Regions from separate parts of the Pantoea sp. SO10 genome, predicted to be linked through region 2. Evidence: predicted binding sites of a transcription regulator. Region 2 holds the regulator's gene; each other region holds the start of a gene.
The links. The regulator CRP, encoded in region 2, controls carbon source genes, mostly activating them, when cyclic AMP is high. The targets are predictions, from matches to a motif close to ATGTGANNNNNNTCACAT.
Positions count from the first base shown of each region.

Region 1: a site for CRP is predicted at 1,159-1,176, ahead of rbsD (D-ribose pyranase). Genes of this name have one in related genera too.
Region 3: a site for CRP is predicted at 1,442-1,459, ahead of FCN45_RS01855 (nucleoside-specific channel-forming protein Tsx). Genes of this name have one in related genera too.
Region 4: a site for CRP is predicted at 929-946, ahead of yrbN (protein YrbN). Genes of this name have one in related genera too.

Region 1 is NZ_CP040095.1:4,185,061-4,187,265, forward strand. It holds gene rbsA (ribose ABC transporter ATP-binding protein RbsA) at 1-650, opposite strand, end outside; gene rbsD (D-ribose pyranase) at 658-1,077, opposite strand; gene FCN45_RS19410 (YgiW/YdeI family stress tolerance OB fold protein) at 1,250-1,645, opposite strand; gene qseB (quorum sensing response regulator transcription factor QseB) at 1,826-2,205, shown strand, end outside.
Region 2 is NZ_CP040095.1:3,844,183-3,846,387, reverse strand. It holds gene FCN45_RS17840 (YccS/YhfK family putative transporter) at 1-715, opposite strand, end outside; gene crp (cAMP-activated global transcriptional regulator CRP) at 774-1,406, opposite strand; gene FCN45_RS17830 (OsmC family protein) at 1,713-2,117, shown strand; gene FCN45_RS17825 (phosphoribulokinase) at 2,179-2,205, opposite strand, start outside.
Region 3 is NZ_CP040095.1:420,520-422,724, forward strand. It holds gene yjdN (VOC family metalloprotein YjdN) at 1-252, shown strand, start outside; gene FCN45_RS01855 (nucleoside-specific channel-forming protein Tsx) at 377-1,243, opposite strand; gene FCN45_RS01860 (HAMP domain-containing sensor histidine kinase) at 1,632-2,205, opposite strand, start outside.
Region 4 is NZ_CP040095.1:569,371-571,575, reverse strand. It holds gene FCN45_RS02560 (DEAD/DEAH family ATP-dependent RNA helicase) at 1-849, opposite strand, end outside; gene yrbN (protein YrbN) at 866-916, opposite strand; gene nlpI (lipoprotein NlpI) at 1,027-1,911, opposite strand; gene pnp (polyribonucleotide nucleotidyltransferase) at 2,041-2,205, opposite strand, start outside.

The DNA of each region.
Region 1 (2,205 bases), 340 kb from region 2:
CCATCGCGGAACACAGTGACGTCATCGCAAATCTCGAAGATCTCTTTCATGCGGTGCGAGATATAGACGATGCCGCAGCCCTGCGCTTTCAGTTCATTGATGACGCGGAACAGCGACAGCGTTTCGGTATCAGTCAGCGCATCGGTCGGTTCATCCATAATGATGACTTTCGACTCGAAGCTGAGCACTTTGGCGATCTCGACCATCTGCTGATCGCCAATCGACAAATCGCCCACCAGCTTGTGGCTGTCGAAACGCAGATTAAGGCGCTTTAATAGCGCATCCGCTTCGGCATACATCTTTTTCCATTCGATGCGGCCAAAGCGGTTCACAAACTCGCGGCCAAGGAAGATATTTTCAGCAACAGTCAGCTGCGGAATCAGGTTCAGTTCCTGATGGATAATGCCAATGCCTGCTTCCTGCGACGCCTTTGGACCGGAGAACGCCACATCCTTACCCAGCCACTGCAGGGAACCGGCATCCATGCTGTAAATGCCGGTCAGCACTTTCATCATGGTGGATTTGCCCGCGCCGTTTTCACCCACCAGCGCCATCACGCGTCCCGGATAAACGGCCAGCGATGCGCCATTCAACGCCTTCACGCCAGGAAACGACTTTTCAATTCCTTTGAGTTGCAATAACGGTTGCATAGCGGCCTCAGAAGGTCACGCCGGCGCTCAGGATGACATTCGCATACGGAGAACACTCTCCGCTGCGAATGACCGCCTGACTACGCTGCGTATGTTGTTTGAATTGTTCATGGCTGGTGTAACGGATGGTGATGACATTCCCCTGGTGCTGTTGCAAGGCTTCGAGCACGGCGAGCAGTGCGCTGTGGAGCTGCGGATTGTGCTGCTTAATCTCCTCCGCTATCAGGGCGCTTTCGACCTGCATCTCCTGCGTGACAACGTCAACTACCTGTAGAAATTCGGGCGTACCCGGCGTTAACGCCAGATCGATGCGCTGTGGACCGGCCGGAATTGGCAAGCCTGCATCTGCAATCGTCAGCGTATCGGTGTGCCCCAGGCGAGCAATCACATGTGAGACTTCAGCGTTTAACAAGCGACCTTTTTTCATTTATTCCACTCCACAGCGAAACGTTTCGCTGATCGGGAGTGTATAAAATGCGCACGGCAACTCAATGACGGCATCACGGAAATGTGATCGCCATCGAAACGTTTCGCTTGTGCCAGAGAGAATTTGAGTTTGGTGGGATTTTGGAGCCGCTGCTGCGGCCCCGAAGATGGGATTACGGCAGTTTACGTACCTGTTTCACGTCCAGTTCGATCGAGTTGAAATCTTTATCCAGTTCGCCGGTCAGTTCTACCTGATCCTTCGGCGTGATGGTCAAACCGTTCCAGCGTTTATGATCGATTTCAACCTTCATGGTGCCGGTGGCATCACGGAACTGATAATCCTCATCACCGATTTGCTTCTCAAGCGTACCGCGCACGGTAATCCAGCTATCGTCTTTCATCTCTGCGGCCTGTTTCACCGTGACAACGCTGGTGTTATCGGCTTTGAACCCACCGGACTTCACCTGCGCGGATGGCGCATTGGGATCAACAAAGCCACCTTGCTGAGCGGCAAGAACCGGCGTGGCGGCCAGGGCGACAATCGCTAACAGAGCTGCGGACTTTTTCATAATTCACCTCTTTTCCATGAATGTGTCGGTTTACGGGAGCTATTTCACCATAAGGTTCTTAACAGGATCTTAAGAGAATCCGTTTGGCTAACATTCATGAAAAATAGTCTATTTGACGGGATTTTCGCTGTACAAGAGCAATTGTGCTTCGTATAACTCCGCTTAATAGAAGGAGAGTTGATGCGCATTTTACTGATTGAAGATGACACGCTGATTGGCGACGGTTTGAAAGTCGGGTTGACCAAACTCGGTTTCAGCGTGGATTGGTTTGTCTCCGGCGAAGCCGGATTTCAGGCGTTGACCGCCGCGCCCTGGGACGCAGTGGTGCTGGATCTGTCGCTGCCCGAACGCGATGGTCTGGATATCCTGCGTCAGTGGCGCCAGCAAGGACACGATGTGCCGGTGCTGATCCTCACCGCGCGCGATGCGCTCGATCAGCGCGTCCAGGGATTGCAACTCGGCGCCGACGATTATCTGTGTAAGCCGTTTGCGTTAACAGAAGTGGCGGCACGCTTGCAGGCGTTGATCCGTCGCCGTCATGGGCAACTGCAGCCGGAACT
Region 2 (2,205 bases):
GTAAATCCAGCGCAACCTGGAAAGCGCGCGTCAGGCGTTTGTGGCTGTTATCGCGGCTCGCCGACAGCATATGCATTTGCTGATAACAGGTGGTGATGAGGTCGACCGCCTTTTGCTGGCGCGCCAGCAGCGGCGGCAGCGCTTTCTCTGGATCGGTCAGCTGCGTCAGTAAGGTGTATTTGGCATCGCAGTAATCCGCCAGCTCGCGGAACAGCAGGCTGAGCGATTCGCGCATCGGCTGCTCTTTCCACAGCCAGAACCAGAACCAGTTGAACAAGCCGTACCACAGCGTGCCGCCAATATAGAGCAGCGGCGGCACCCATATCGGCATGCGTCCCACTAAGCTGAGCGTAAAGATGGCGGCGATGAGTGTGGCGGGCAGCAGGCGCGCGTGCAGCGGGCCGATTTCGCCGGTTACGCCAATCAGCAGCGGCAGCGCCAGTAAAATCAGCGGCAGCGGTATCTGGTAAGCGGTGAGGATTTGCATCAGGAAACTGCCGGTGGCAAACAGCGAACCACCCACAATCAGGCGTTTGAAGAAGCGTTTGTGCGGCGTATCCAGTCCCGCCATGTTGCAGCAGGCGGGCACTAACGAGAACAGCAGACCTTTTTGCAGATCGCCAAACAGCCAACCGAGAGCCACAGGCAGGCACAGCACCAGCGTTTGCCGCAGCGCATAGTTAACTTCGGGATGATAGATGATTCGGCGCCACATCAGCTCATCGCAAATAGAAACGGCGCGATGTTGCCATCACGCCGTGGGTGAGAAGAAATTAGCGGGTGCCGTAAACGACGATGGTTTTACCGTGTGCGGAGATCAGGTTCTGATCTTCCAGCATTTTCAGGATACGACCCACGGTTTCGCGTGAGCAGCCCACGATCTGACCAATCTCCTGACGGGTGATTTTGATTTGCATCCCGTCTGGGTGAGTCATCGCATCTGGCTGTTTGGCCAGATTTAGCAGCGTTTGCGCAATACGTCCGGTGACATCGAGGAAGGCAAGGTTGCCCACTTTCTCAGATGTCACTTGCAGACGACGCGCCATTTGCGAAGAAAGTCGCATTAAAATATCCGGGTTTACCTGAATCAGCTGACGGAATTTTTTGTATGAAATTTCAGCCACTTCGCAGGCAGACTTCGCACGCACCCAAGCACTACGTTCCTGGCCTTCTTCGAAAAGACCGAGTTCGCCGATGAAATCCCCCTGATTGAGGTAGGAGAGAATCATCTCTTTGCCTTCTTCATCTTTAATCAGTACCGCTACGGAACCTTTTACGATGTAGTACAGCGTTTCCGCTTTCTCACCCTGATGGATGAGCGTGCTTTTGGATGGATATTTGTGAATATGGCAATGGGACAGGAACCATTCGAGTGTAGGGTCTGTTTGCGGTTTGCCGAGAACCATTCGCTATTATCCTCTGTTGTAATCGTGCCCAAAACACAGGGGGCATTTTTTTCCCTGTCAGGCGGTTTAATCGTCGAGCGTTTCCAGTAAAGGAAAAATTATTCCGGGTGGACTCTTAAGCTACGCTTTTGATTCTTCCGGCCTTCGTCTGTGATGACGAAAATATTTTCAGCACTGTTTGTAGCACAGCTTTTGCGAGCTGTCTTGTGTTGTCTCGCTTCAGCAGAAGGGGGATTACTCTGGATTGCTGTTTGTCAGGTGAAAGCGTACTCTGGCGGCAAAACCGCCGCTTCAGGAGAAAGAATCATGCAGGCACGAGTGAAATGGGTGGAAGGTCTTACCTTTCTCGGAGAATCCTCATCCGGCCATCAGGTATTGATGGATGGTAATTCCGGTGATAAAGCGCCAAGTCCAATGGAGATGGTGCTGATGGCCGCGGGCGGCTGTAGCGCTATTGATGTGGTGTCGATCCTGCAAAAAGGGCGCAGCGATGTGGCCGATTGCGAAGTGAAGCTCACATCGGAACGCCGTGAAGAAGCGCCACGCATTTTTACCCACATCAACCTGCATTTTATTGTCAGCGGTAAAGCATTGAGCGACAAGGCCGTTTCGCGTGCGGTTGATCTGTCAGCGGAAAAATATTGTTCGGTAGCGATCATGCTGGGTAAAGGCGTCGAAATTACCCACAGCTATGAGGTGATCGAGTTATAACTCGGATTGTAGCGGCGCAATTCATTGCGCAATAAATTGCGCCGCTACGGAATGACTTCGCTTATTCAATCCGCTTCCCTTCAATCAG
Region 3 (2,205 bases), 800 kb from region 2:
CATGCCCATTTGCGTATCGGGCAGGGTGAATTGATGATGAGTGACGGCGCACCGCAGGCGGCGTATGGCGGTTTTGCCGTGAGTTTATCCACGCCGGATGAGGCGCAGGGCAAGCGTTGGTTTGAGGCGTTGTCAGCGGGCGGTGAGGTGACGAAAAGCTGGGCACCGACGTTTTGGGCTAATGGCTTTGGCATGTTGACCGATAAGTTCGGCGTGCCGTGGATGGTGAATGCGTATAAGCCGCAGATTTGAGTAGAGGGTGCGCGCTGGCCCTCACCCCAGCCCTCTCCCGCAAGCGGGAGAGGGAGTTGGTAGGGGCACGATCTGTTCCCTCTCCCACTTGTGGGAGAGGGTTAGGGTGAGGGAAACCAACAACTTAGAAGTTGTAACCCACCACCAAATAGTAACCCCAACCGGTTGATTTCACTTCAAATGGACCGTTACCGAAGTTCAGCTCCTGGCCGTCAGCCCACTGGCCGCCGTTGTGGAAATAACGCGCCACAGTAGAAACATGCCAGTGATCGTAGTTCAGCGACAGAATGTGGCTGGACGCAATCGAGTTGCTGGTGCGTGAACGATCGGACTTATCACGCAGATCTGAACCCCAGTCGAAGTTGGTGAAGCCGATATAGCTCAGCTTGCCGCCCCACAGATCGGTAATCGGCACAAAGTATTTCACCTTAAAGCGATAACCATCCCAGCTGTTTTCGTTCGCCGCACCGTAGTTTTCCCACTGGTATTTAGCGTAAACGTTCAGCGACAGGCCGATATCGCTGTGCGTATCGATGTCGGTGCCAAGACCCATGTACCAGGTGTTCTGACGGTTATCGCTGTTGCGACCCATGTCATAGATGTAGTTGTTAGCGAAGTACCACTCTTTAAACGGACCAAAAGAGAGATCGGTGCCGGTCAGCTTATCGATGGAGAAACGTGGCTCAATTTCCATGAACATCGGCGAACCGTGGTCGAACACGCCGTTAGCGTTGCTGTTGCCCACGCCGAAGAAGTTGGTCAGATCGAGGTAACCGTAGAAATCGAACCAATCCTTCTTGGCAAAGGCTTCATATTCCAGGTACACGTCGTTGTTGAACTGGGGTCCAAAACGGGTGTGGTAACTGCCCACCACGTTCACGCTCTGATGCCACCAGTCAGAAACGTACTGCGGATCGCTGTCTGCCGCTTGTGCCGCACCAGTCCAGCTGCTGGCCAATAAGGCCCCTGCTATCAACGCTTTATATTTCATTATTGTTAACCACATGCTTTTGATCGCCGGGCCGTCGCCGCGATCGGTTGAAATTGATCCCAGGGGATGGGCAGTGAGTTGTCGTATCCGGTCTGCATCGCCAGATTTTCAAGCTTGCGTAATGTGCCTGTAACAGAGGCATAGAAAATAGATTTTGGTCACGTTTGTCAAAAAGTGTTGCAGTTTTATTCACTGAAAATGTGATCAATATCACATTAAACCCGTGTAGCGAACGGAACCCCGCAACCGTTTACGTGTCGCGTACAGCAGAGAACGTGTTTGATATAGGAAAGGGATGTCGCGGCGCGATTTATCGCGTTGTTTTGATGTCGCACCGTGCCCACAGCAACTTTGCGCAATACATTGCGCCGCTACGGCACGGTGCAGTTTATGGTAATGTCACGCGCACCTGCAGGCCGGCAATCTGGCCCTGCGGATCGTGGCGGTTCGACAGCGCAACCTGCATCTGATGTTTTTGCGCTACGCTGCGCACAATCGATAAGCCCAGTCCGCTGCCTTGCGCCTGCACATCCGGTGAACGGGTGAAGCGGTCAAAGGCGCGCTCGATAAAGGATTCCGCCATGCCGGGACCGTTATCGACGATATCCACCACGGTGTGATTGCCGACGCGATGCAGCAGCACATCGACCAAACTGCCTTCCGGCGTATGCAGCATCGCATTGCCAATCAGGTTATCGAACAGGCTGCGCAGATCGGAGCGGCTGGCGTGCAGGCGATAATGTGTGGTGCCGTTGAAGCCGATATCGATGCCGCGCTTATCCGCCACCACCATCAGCTGCTCAATGCTCTCTTTCAGCAGGTCGTCCAGTTCGATGCTTTCCACTGTGGCGACCACCGATTGATCTTCCTGACGCGAGATATTCAGCAGCTGCGTCACCAGATGGCGCGTGCGCGTCACGCCCGCTTCCAGCTGGTCAAACTGGCGGCTGGCTTCACCGGGT
Region 4 (2,205 bases), 950 kb from region 2:
ACGCAGTGCCTGGTTCATGTCGCCGTTCAGTGCTGCGCTGTTATAACCGCTGCGCTCCAGCGCTTCGGCCACTTCCAGCGTGGCATTTTTGGTACGCACGAAGATGATGGCTGCATCGAAATCTTCCGCTTCCAGGAAACGAACCAGCGCATCAGTTTTACGGCCGTATGCGGTCCAGTAAGACTGAGAAATGTCCGGGCGCGTAGTCAGGCTTGACTGGATGCGCACTTCCTGTGGATCTTTCATGAAGCGCTTGGTAATACGGCGAATCGCTTCTGGCATGGTGGCTGAGAACAGCGCGGTCTGATGACCGTCTGGAATCTGCGCCATGATGGTTTCAACGTCTTCGATGAAGCCCATACGCAGCATTTCATCCGCTTCGTCCAGCACCAGACCGCGCAGGTTAGACAGATCTAACGTGCCACGCTTCAGGTGATCCAGCAGACGACCAGGGGTACCGACAACAACTTGTGGTCCCTGACGCAGTGCGCGCAGCTGTACGTCATAACGTTGGCCGCCGTACAGGGCTACCACGTTAATGCCACGCATGTGTTTAGAGAATTCTGTGACGGCTTCAGCAACCTGTACCGCCAATTCGCGGGTAGGTGCCAGCACCAAAATTTGCGGTGCTTTAACAGTAGGATCAATGTTGTTTAGCAGCGGCAGTGAGAATGCCGCAGTTTTACCACTACCGGTCTGCGCCATACCCAACACGTCACGGCCAGCCAGCAGATGAGGAATACACTCAGCCTGGATTGGAGAAGGCTTTACGTAGCCCATACCGTTCAGTGATTCGAGGATGTCGGCGTTCAGGCCAAGGTCAGCAAAAGTGGTTTGAATATCAGTCATGTAGTACACGTGCCTCTTAGATTGCGGCGGCCAGTCTACATAACTCGTCGTGAAAACTTTCAGTCATTTTCATCAAAAAGTGTGAACCGGCTCAAATTAGAAGTTTTGACGAACAGAAAAGCCCTCATCTCTGAAGATGATGACTTTACAGGTATTCAGGCAATAAAAGTTCGTCAGCTATTGCTGGTCAGATTCTGATAAATCGTCTTGTGTCTGGCCGAGTTGCGCCAGTTCCAACAATGCGTATCGGTGCTCAACAAAGTTATTTACGTTGTTGGCCACCGCCAGTTTGAACAACGCTTTCGCGTCGTCCTTCTCCCCCAGACTTAGGTAATACTTACCTAAATAGAAGTTGGTTTCACTGAGATGTTCAGCGAGCGAGGTGTTATCCGTTGCGTCCGCCTTGAGACGTTCCATCAGCGTTTTTTCACTGATGTCGCCAAGGTAGAACTCGACAATATTCCATCCCCATTGATCGCGAACCGCTTTGTCATGACGCTGTCTCAGCGTAACTTTTGCCTTGTCGGCATCCATATCGCTTTCAACGAGATAGAGCCAAAGGCTGCGGAATGGATCGTTAGGATCGTCTTGATAAAACGCCAGCAGATCATCTTGCGCTAACTTGTATCGACCGCCGTAATAGAGGGCGATACCACGGTTTAAATGCGCATAGTTGTAAGTTGGATCAAGCTCAAGTACAGAATCAAACGCTTCATAGGCAGCATCAAAGTTGCCTGCCTGCGTTAAGTATATACCGAGATAGTTAAATACCTCAGGCATATCTGGTCTTATAGACAGCGCTTGCGAAAAATCGTTCCGCGCTAATGCCCTCAGACCCAAACTATCATACAACACTCCGCGCTCATATAATAGCTGCGCGCGTTCATCATCGGTCAAGGCACGACTGGCAAGAATTTGTTCCATTCGCGCCAGGATCACCTCTTGCTGCAGTGTGGGCTGCAAAGGTACTGCCAGAACTTCGTTCTTACGCCAATTGGAGTTGCTGCATCCTGCCAGCGTGAGAGCTGTCGCAACAAAACACCAGCGCAAAAAAGGCTTCATTTCCCACTCCCGAATACAAACATTGGGACAACCATCCTGTCATCCTCCTGCTGTGCACAAGGATTCCCGCCCTCGCGATGATCTAAACACCTCTCCCCGCAAAGCAGGGAGAGGTAAATCGGTAAACGCTTACTCGCCGTCAGATGCATCAGATGCAGCGGTAGCAACTTCTTCCGCTGGTTTCTGCTCTGTCGCTTCTTTGATGCTCAGGCGTACACGTCCCTGACGGTCCACTTCCATGACTTTCACTGGAACTTCCTGGCCCATCTGCAGGTAATCGGTCACTTTCTCAAC